3 regions of the Burkholderia mayonis genome follow, and region 3 is predicted to be linked to each of the others. Evidence: riboswitches for the same ligand, from Rfam matches in the RefSeq annotation. Region 3 holds a riboswitch; each other region holds the start of a gene.
What was found. Region 3 has a riboswitch for thiamine pyrophosphate ahead of thiC (phosphomethylpyrimidine synthase ThiC). Riboswitches for the same ligand answer to the same signal wherever they lie in the genome.
Positions count from the first base shown of each region.

Region 1: another riboswitch for thiamine pyrophosphate. It lies ahead of WS70_RS02065 (FAD-dependent oxidoreductase); the one in region 3 lies ahead of thiC (phosphomethylpyrimidine synthase ThiC).
Region 2: another riboswitch for thiamine pyrophosphate. It lies ahead of WS70_RS25105 (DMT family transporter); the one in region 3 lies ahead of thiC (phosphomethylpyrimidine synthase ThiC).

Region 1 is NZ_CP013386.1:404,927-408,199, reverse strand. Features, by position in the region: gene WS70_RS02075 (thiazole synthase) at 1-13, opposite strand, end outside; gene thiS (sulfur carrier protein ThiS) at 65-262, opposite strand; gene WS70_RS02065 (FAD-dependent oxidoreductase) at 303-1,436, opposite strand; TPP riboswitch at 1,662-1,792, opposite strand; gene WS70_RS02060 (ABC transporter ATP-binding protein/permease) at 2,065-3,273, shown strand, end outside.
Region 2 is NZ_CP013387.1:1,462,938-1,466,210, forward strand. Features, by position in the region: gene WS70_RS25095 (NAD(P)-binding domain-containing protein) at 1-181, opposite strand, end outside; gene WS70_RS25105 (DMT family transporter) at 853-1,689, opposite strand; TPP riboswitch at 1,770-1,876, opposite strand; gene WS70_RS25115 (rhomboid family intramembrane serine protease) at 2,170-2,775, shown strand; gene ftsH (ATP-dependent zinc metalloprotease FtsH) at 3,064-3,273, opposite strand, start outside.
Region 3 is NZ_CP013386.1:2,548,327-2,551,599, forward strand. Features, by position in the region: gene WS70_RS12280 (DUF1223 domain-containing protein) at 1-567, opposite strand, end outside; gene WS70_RS12285 (pentapeptide MXKDX repeat protein) at 734-1,024, opposite strand; TPP riboswitch at 1,347-1,464, shown strand; gene thiC (phosphomethylpyrimidine synthase ThiC) at 1,536-3,273, shown strand, end outside.

The sequences.
Region 1 (3,273 bases), 1.7 Mb from region 3:
AAAGAGGCGTCATCGGAAGATCCTGTGGGGGCGGGTGCAGGGACGAAGCTGGCGCGCCAACGCGTCAGCCGCCTGCGACCGGATGCACGATGTCGAGCTTGTCGCCCGCGGCGAGTGCGCGTGCCGCGTGCTGCGTGCGCGCGACGAACGCGCCGTTGATCGCGACCGCGAACGGCGGCTGCACGCCGTATGCGGCGAGCGCGTCGGCGACCGTCGCGCCGTCGGGCAGCGAGAGCGTCTGTTGATTGATCTGGATGTCCATGATGCTGTCGATATCGATTGATCGGATCGGCGGGCCGCGCTCACGCGGGCGCGTGCGCCGCGCCTTGCTGCAGCAGCGCCGGCCAGCGCGCGTCGTGGCGCCACGCGGCGAACGTGTCGGCATCCTTCACCGTACGCTCGACAAGCGCCCGTGCGAAGCGGACCGCGGTGTCGGCGACTTCCGGCGCGATCATGAAGCCGTGCCGGTACAGGCCGTTGACCGCGAGCGTCGCACCACCATCCCAGACGAGCGCCGGGCGATGGTTGGGCAGCGTCGGCCGGCATTGCGAATTCAGCTCGAGAATGCGCGCCTCGCCGAACGCCGGATGCACCGAGAACGCGGCGCTCAGCAGCTCGAGCGCCGAGCGCACGCTGACGGGCGACATGTCCTCGCCCTCGATCTCGGTCGCGCCGATCACGTAGAGATCGTTCTCTTTCGGCGCGACGTAGAGCGGATAGCGCGGATGCAGAAGCCGCACGGGGCGCGTGAGGCCGATGCCCGGCGCGTGCACGCGCACGACCTCGCCGCGGATCCCGCGCAGCGTCGGCATCTGCGCCTTCGCGCCGAGCCCGCGGCAATCGATCGTGATGCGCGCGACGGGCGCCGCCTGCGGCTCGATTGCGGTGTTCCAGTGCGCGTCGACGCCGCGCTCGGCGAGGCCCGCAGCGAGCGCGCGCAGCACCTGGCGGTTGTCGAGCTGGCCTTCGCGCGGCAGCAGGAGGCCGTGCGCGAAGCGCCCGGCGAGCGCCGGCTCGGCCGCGTCGACCTGTGCGCCCGCGAGCGCGACGAGGCCACCGTCGAGCAGCTCGGCGCTCGCGTTCGCGCGCACGCGGCGCTCAAAGAGCGGCGCTTCCGCGCGGTCCGCGTGATGCCAGACGACGAGCGTGCCGTTGCGCTGGAAGAACACGGGCTCGGGCAGCTCGGCAAGCCAGCGCGGCCAGAGGTCGAGCGATGCGACGCCGAGATCGGAGATGAAGCGCTCGGCGCTCGCCGCTTCGGCGAGCGGCGCGAGCATCGCCGCCGCGACCCATGCGGCGGAACCCGAGCCCGCCGCATCGCCGCGCTCGTAGAGCGCGACGCGGTGCCCCGCGCCCGCGAGGCGCCACGCGATCAGACGGCCGACGAGGCCGCCGCCCAGCACCGCGAAATCGGGTTCAGACGCGTGCAGGTTCATCGCATCCGCCCGTCGTGTTCGTCACCGAGAGACGGCCCGAAAGGCGGGCCGGGGAAGCCGCCGCGGCCGACGGCTCGCAGCGAAGCAAAAGAACTGAAGATTGCACGGTCATCGATACCTTCCGTCACGCGCGAAGATGCGCACCCAAAAGGACGAAACCGGCGACTGAGGCCGGCCAGAACCATGCGACGCGCAGCTCGACAAAGCGACGGCGGCGGGCGCGGCCCGGCGGGATCGGAAACTTCCCGCGCCGGTATTACCCGGATCGGGTGCGAAGGGTCTCTCTCAGCCTCGCCGCGCATCCGGCCGTGCCGACCGGCAGGGCCGAGGCGCGCGAAGCACCCCTGTTTCGTCGACGGCCATTAGACCATAAAAGCGGAAACGGCAGCAAACCTCGGAATGCGGCAAATTCGCCTGCCGCACCGCGGCGCTGGCACAATGCCCGCAGGGCACGGCGCGCGAGCGACATCGCGGCGGCGGCGTGCCGATGTCGCTCCCGGCGTTAAGCGTCGTTTAAGACATGCTCGCCAGAATCCGCGGCACGCTCGCCGCGCGGCGGCGCCGAACGGGCGCGCCGGGCGCGGCGCGGCCGTCCGCCCGGCGTCGCCGGCCTCACATCAGGAAGCTCATGACTCAATCGATGCAAGCCCTCGCCCCCATTCCGGACGATCCGTCGCGACATCCGTCTCCGATATCCACGTGGAGCCTCATCAAGCCCTATTGGGTCTCCGAAGAGTGGAAGGTCGCGTGGGGACTGCTCGTCACGATCGTCGCGATCAATCTGACGCTCGTGTGGATCAACGTGCGGATCAACTCGTGGAGCGCGTCGTTCTACAACGCGCTGCAATCGAAGGACGTGCGCGACTTCCCGAGCCTGCTGATCACGTTCGCGGTGCTCGCGTTCGCGTTCATCATCCTCGCGGTGTACGGTCTCTACTTGCGGCAGATGCTCGGCTTCCGCTGGCGCCAGTGGCTGACGACGCGCTTCCTGCACGAATGGCTCGGCGACCGCAACTTCTACCGGATCGAGCGCGACCGGCTCGCCGACAACCCCGACCAGCGGATCGCAGACGACCTGCAGTCGCTCGCGTCGACGACGCTGTCGCTGTCGCTCGACCTGCTGTCGACGGTCGTCACGCTGATCTCGTTCGCGACGATCCTCTGGTCGATCGCCGGCGCGGCGACAATCACGCTCAGCGGCCACGCGATCACGATCCCCGGCTACATGGTGTGGGTCGCGATGATCTACGCGATCGCCGGTTCGTACGTGATGCACCGCTTCGGCCATCCGCTCGTGTCGATCAACTACCAGCAGCAGCGCGTCGAGGCGGACTTCCGCTTCAGCCTGATCCGCATCCGTGAGAACGCTGAGCAGATCGCGTTCTACAGCGGCGAGCCCGTCGAGACCGCACACGAGCAGAACCTGTTCCAGCGGATCCGCGAGAACTGGTGGCGCGTGATGCGCTACACGAAGCGCCTCACGTTCGTGCTGAACTTCTACGCGCAGCTCGCGAGCCTCTTTCCGATCGCGGTCGCCGCGCCCCGCTACTTCGCAGGCGCGTTCACGTTCGGCGTGCTGATGCAGATCAGCCGTGCGTTCAGCACCGTCAGCGACTCGTTCTCGTGGTTCATCAACAGTTACGGCACGCTCGCCGAGTGGCGCGCGACCGTCAACCGTCTGCGCGAATTCAAGCGTGTGATGGGCGCGTCGCACCTGAAGGAAGCGATGTCGCCCGCGACCGAGCACGGCGGCATCAACCTGCATTACGTCGACACGGCCGAAATCACGACGTCGGGCCTAAAGCTCGCGCTGCCGAATGGCGCGGCGCTCGCGTCG
Region 2 (3,273 bases), on a different replicon from region 3:
CGGGAACGTATCTTTTGTTTAGCGAAATAAGCTGTCCGCATACCGGAAATCGATCCCACTGCCCACCGACAGTCTCGTTCGCCTCGAGCAAAAGATATTCAATCCCCCTTCTCTCGAATTCGAGAGCCATGTTGATTCCCGCTGGGCCGCCGCCAATGATGACGTTAAAAAAATGTTCCATCGTTGCTGTCTCCTCATTCATGCCTTTGAGAATCGAGAGAGGCCTCGATCGACCTTTTTCATTCGGTTTTGCCAAATGCGTCGCGCGGATGCGGAGCGTCGGGCGGCTCCTACATCCTTCGAATGCGCTGAATCCCCAAGACGTTCTCGTCATCGATCGGATCGAGCCCGAGCGATACCGCGTTTATGAATCGCCAACCGATCTTCTCGTCAGTTTTCGGGGCCTCAAACGCGCGTCGAAATTCGATTCGCAAGGTCGGCGGCTGCCTGTAGCTGCACGCTCTCGCAGTTCGGCTTGCGCATCTCGTGGCCATGCCTCGATCGATGCCAGCCACCCCCGGTCGCCGATATGCTCCCGGGTGCCTGCGATTGCTCTCGAACGGTGGTGCGCAATCATCCCGTGGAAAAGACATCGGAAAGGCGCGAATCCGCGGTACGGTCGACGACGGTCAAGCAGCCGTCGACGGCACTCGGACCGGTTCGCGGCTGAAAGTAAATCGTCAGGATCAGCCGGAATATTTTGTCATACCAATATAGCTGAAAGTAACTGAAAGCGCGCTTCGATGGAAACCCGCATTTATGTTGTCGCGCCCTCGGCTTCCGCCATTCACGCACGCGTCGTCCGACCGCGCATCATGGGCCGCCGTCGCACGTCGCGCGAACACTTGCGTCTCAAGCGGGATACGTGAGGCAGGCGGCGCCGACCGCCACCGCCGCGCAGGCGGCGAAGCGCCGCCCGCTCGGCTTCTCGCCGAGCCACGCCCAGCCGATCAACGCCGAAAACACGATGCTCGTCTCCCGCAGCGCGGCGATCGGACCGACCGGACCGCGCGACAGCGCGTCGACGACCGCCGCGTAGCTGACGAGCGAGATCAGCCCGCCCGCCGCGGATTTCAGCATTTCGCCGCGCGTGAAGCCGTCGCTCAAACGGCGGCCGAACAGGAAGAACACAGCCGGCATCGCGATGCCGTAGACGATGAAGATCCACGCGGCGTACGCGAGCGGATCGCCCGCGATGCGCGAGCCGACGCCGTCGACCGTCACGTAGCCGCCGATGAAGAGCGCGGTGACGAGCGCGGCGGCGAACGAGCGCAGATGAATCCGCGACCGGCCGAGCGTGAGGCTCGCGATGCCGCCCGATACGAGCGCGACGCCCGCGAGCGACGCGCCGCCCAGGCGCTGGCCCGCCCATGCGTAGCCGCCCAGCGTGACGAGCAACGGCACCGTGCCGCGGACGACCGGATAGACCTGGCTGAGCGCCGCGCCCTGATACGCGTACGCGAGAAACACGCTGTAGCCGACCTGCAGCGCGGCGGACGCCGTCAGATACGGCCAGCTCGCACGCGCGGGCAGCGGCAGCAGCGCCGCGCAGACGGCGGCGGCGGCGGTCGTCGCGAAGCTCATCATGGTGATGCTCCACAGACGGTCCGCGCCGCTTCTCAGCAGCGCGTTCCACGTCGCGTGCAGGATCGCCGCGAACAGGACGAGCGCGATGACGGACGGCGTCATCGGCGCGCGCCGAGCGGAACGGGAAACACGGGAAACACGGAGAGCGCGGCCGCGGCGCGGCGACCGGCGAGCTTCGGACAAGCCATGGCGGACCTCATTCCTACGCCGGCATTACCCGGATCAGGTTTAGGGGTCGTTCCTTGCGCGGAACCTCTCAGCCGATCGCCCGGCTCCCCCTGATGGCCCGGCTATTATCGATAAGAACCCGGCGGCGGGCAAGCCGATGCGGGCGGTCCGGTCGCCCTATGCGGCACCCTCGGCCGGCGCGACGGAACGGCTGGCCGAAGCGGTTTGCAACGCCCGCTGTCGCGATGCCGGAACGATCCGATGCCGCGATGCGCGGCGCAAGCCGCTCACGATCCACGGTCGACGGGAAATGCGATCGCATCGATCGCGCCGCGCGCTGTCGCGCGTCGGCGGGGGCCGGGCGATGCCGGCATAATGACCGTCGACGCCCCACTTTTCCCGCCCGCGGCCGCCATGACGCTCGCCATCGTCGTCCTGAACCTGATCGGCTTCTTCATCGAGCTCGCCGATCCCGACCGCGTGCTCACGCTGTTCGCGCTGTGGCCGCCGCGGCTCAGCACGGGCGCCGCGGCCGGCGCGCCGGCGTTCCATGTCTGGCAAATCGTCACGTACAGCGCGCTGCATGCGGGGCTGTCGCACCTGATCTTCAACATGCTCGGGCTCGTCATGTTCGGCCGCGACGTCGAGCGCTCGCTCGGCCGCGCGCGGTTCGGCACGCTCTATCTCGCGAGCGTCGTCTGCGGCGCGCTCACGCAGCTCGTCGTCGCCCGTTATACGGCGACGGGCGCCGCGCCGACGATCGGCGCGTCGGCCGGCGTGTTCGGCGTGCTCGCCGCATATGCGCTGCTGTATCCGTCGCGCCGCGTCGTGCTGCTGTTTCCGCCGATTCCGATGCCCGCGTGGGTGTTCGCACTCGTCTACGCGGGCGTCGAGTTGCTGCTCGGCGTCGCCGGCGCGGCCAGCGGCATCGCGCATTTCGCGCATCTGGGCGGGATGTTCGGCGCGCTCGTGCTGATGCTGTTCTGGGCGCGGCCGCGAAGGGAATGGCCGATCGAGTAAGGGGTGGCGACGGGCGGCTTGCCGGCGCGCCGCCCGCGATCGATCGCGCGGCCGGCGGCGCGTGCGCGGCGTTGGCCGCACCGGCGCGGCGCACCCCGGGACGATTGCGGCGACGAGCGCTTCGTCATGCCGTCGACGCTCGCGCCGCGCCCTTTCCGTGTGACATCGCCGCCGCAGATATCCGCCGATCCGATCGGGCGCTCGCCTCGCTTCGCGAACCGTTGCCTCGCGAACCGTTTCGCGCCGCCCGACGCAAGCGATGAGCGCCCCGCCGCCGATACGGCTGCGTCACTGCGGCACCGAATGATCGGCCTTGTCGGCGCCTGTCGGCAGCGTCGGCGGATCGGGATCGTCTTCGCCCCGCTTCGCCGCGCTCCCGCCTTGCTCGCCCGATTTTCCCGTTTCGCCGGTTTCGCCTTCCAGCAGCGGCTCGTCGTTCATCAGTCTCACGAGCATCTCATGATCGACGACCTCGTGCTTCAGCAGATACTGCGCGAT
Region 3 (3,273 bases):
GATGCCGTTCTCGTACAGCGCCAGATACGCATCGACCGCACGCGGCGCACCGGCGCGCAGCGTCACGGACAGATCGACGTCGAGCGCGTCCGCGCGCCGCGCGGCGGACAGCGCGATGCCGACGCGCGCGGGCTCGGCGGCCGTCGCGATGACACGCCGCTCGAACGCGTCCGCATCGCGCCAGCCGCGCAGCTCGCGCCCGGCGACGGCGACCTCCGGCGTATAGACGAAGCTGCCGCCGCCGCGCGACGCGAGCGCGCGCTGCCGTTCGGTGAAGCGATGCTGCGCAAAGCGATCGGTCCAGCCGAGGCCGTCCCAATAATCGACGTGCAGCGCGAGCGGCACGACGCGCGGCGCGGCGCGATGCGCGGCGAGCCGGGCGAGCCAGTCGTCGGCGGGCGGACAACTGCTGCAGCCTTCGCTCGTGTAGAGCTCGACGAGCGCCTGCCGACCGTCGGGACTGCGCGCGGCGCACGCGCCGAGCGCGGCCGCCTGCGCGACGCACGCCGCGCCGAGCGCGAGCGTCGCCGCGACGGCGCGCATCGAAGCGGAAAATGAAATCGACATATCGAAACTCGTCGGTCAGTGCCGGACGCGGACGCTGCGCACACCGGCATGCGTGTCGTGATCCGGCTTTTCTCGACGCCCGGCATCGCGAGAAAAAAGACCGCCCGAACAGCAAATGGACGGCCGAGCCGGATCATGCCGTGAAATCCGCCGGGAACGGCGCCGCTCAGTTCGACATCGGGCCCGTCTTGTCGGACGACATCGGCTTTTTCATCGCGTCCTTCGACATAGGGTCCTTCTTCATGCCGCCCTTCGCCATGTGATCTTGCTTCTTGCCCATCTGGTCCTTCGACATCGCATCCTTCGACATCGCGTCCTTCGACATCGCGTCCTTCGACATCGCCATGCCGTCCTTCGACATCGCGTCCTTCGACATCGCATCGTTCTGCGCATGCGCGAACGGCACGGCGAACGCGAAACCGGCGACACACGCGACAACAATCAGATTCCTTTTCATGGGATAGCTCCATCGTTATTGGTTGAGGAGCCGAATAGTCGGGACGCGGCGGCGGATATGACAGCGGCGCGCAAAAATTTCTCCGGGACCGACGATTGAGCCGGCGCGCGGTCGATCGCGCGGCGCACAAACGCGCCGCCGCGCCCTGCCGCGCCGGTTCGACGCGCAAGACGACGCGCCGCCCGCGCGCCTCGAACGCGTACGCGGCGGCGCCGCCCGAGCCGCCCCAGCCGCGGCGCAGCATGCGCTGCCAAACGCGCGTTCGCACGCCATCGATCTGTCCCCTGTTGAAACCGCAGCCGACCCGGTGTATCTTTTGCGCTTGCTAACGCGGGGGTCCTGCAATGCGCTCGATCAAGCGATCGTGCGGCGCGGGTGAGAAATACCCTTTGAACCTGATCTGGATAATGCCAGCGCAGGGAAGCGTCAGGATTTCGCCGCTGTTCCACGTCTGAATCCCGTCGCGTCGCGAATCTCGTCTCCTGCTTAGCGCCCCACCACAGGAGATCGCATGAACGCCAATCCCAAGTTCCTGTCGGCCGACGCCCGCGTCGACGCCGCCGCCGTCGCCCCGCTGCCGAACTCGCGCAAGGTCTACGTGACGGGCTCGCAACCTGACATTCGCGTGCCGATGCGCGAAATCACGCAATCCGACACGCCGACGAGCTTCGGCGGCGAAATGAATCCGCCGATCTACGTCTACGACACGTCGGGCCCGTACACGGACCCGGACGTCAAGATCGACATCCGCTCGGGCCTGCCCGCGCTGCGCCAGCGCTGGATCGACGCGCGCGGCGACACCGAAACGCTGACGGGCCTCACGAGCGAGTACGGCCGCGAGCGCGCGGCGGACCCGGCGACGGCCGAGCTGCGCTTCCCCGACCTGCACCGCCACCCGCGCCGCGCGCGAGCGGGCAAGAACGTCACGCAGATGCACTACGCACGCGCGGGGCTCATCACGCCCGAGATGGAATACATCGCGATCCGCGAGAACCAGCGCCGCGCCGAATATCTGGAAAGCCTGAAGGCGAGCGGCCCGAACGGCGCGAAGCTCGCCGCGATGATGGGCCGCCAGCACGTCGGCCAGGCGTTCGGCGCCGCCGCGTTCGGGGCGAACGCACTCGCGGAGATCACGCCCGAGTTCGTTCGCGAAGAAGTCGCGCGCGGCCGCGCGATCATCCCGGCGAACATCAACCACCCGGAAACCGAGCCGATGATCATCGGCCGCAACTTTCTCGTGAAGATCAACGCGAACATCGGCAACTCGGCCGTCACGTCGTCGATCGGCGAGGAAGTCGACAAGATGACGTGGGCGATCCGCTGGGGCGGCGACACGGTGATGGACCTGTCGACGGGCAAGCACATCCATGAAACGCGCGAGTGGATCATCCGCAACAGCCCGGTGCCGATCGGCACGGTGCCGATCTACCAGGCGCTCGAAAAGGTCAACGGCCGCGCCGAGGACCTGACCTGGGAAATCTTCCGCGACACGCTGATCGAACAGGCCGAGCAAGGCGTCGACTACTTCACGATCCACGCGGGCGTGCGTCTGCAATACGTGCCGCTCACCGCGAACCGGATGACGGGCATCGTGTCGCGCGGCGGCTCGATCATGGCGAAGTGGTGTCTCGCGCATCACAAGGAAAGCTTCCTGTACGAACACTTCGAGGACATCTGCGAGATCATGAAGGCGTACGACGTGAGCTTCTCGCTCGGCGACGGCCTGCGCCCCGGCTCGATCTACGACGCGAACGACGAAGCGCAGTTGGGCGAGCTGAAGACGCTCGGCGAGCTCACGCAGATCGCGTGGAAGCACGACGTGCAGGTGATGATCGAAGGTCCGGGCCACGTGCCGATGCAGTTGATCAAGGAGAACATGGACCTGCAGCTCGACTGGTGCAAGGAAGCGCCGTTCTACACGCTCGGGCCGCTCACGACCGACATCGCGCCGGGCTACGACCACATCACGTCGGGCATCGGCGCGGCGATGATCGGCTGGTTCGGCACCGCGATGCTGTGCTACGTGACGCCGAAGGAGCACCTCGGCCTGCCGAACAAGGACGACGTGAAGGAAGGCATCATCACGTACAAGCTCGCCGCGCACGCCGCCGACCTCGCGAAAGGCCACCCGGGCGCGCAGGTGCGCGACAACGCGCTGTCGAAGGCGCGCTTCGAGTTCCGCTGGGAAGACCAGTTCAACCTCGGCCTCGATCCGGACAAGGCGCGCGAATTCCACGACGAGACGCTGC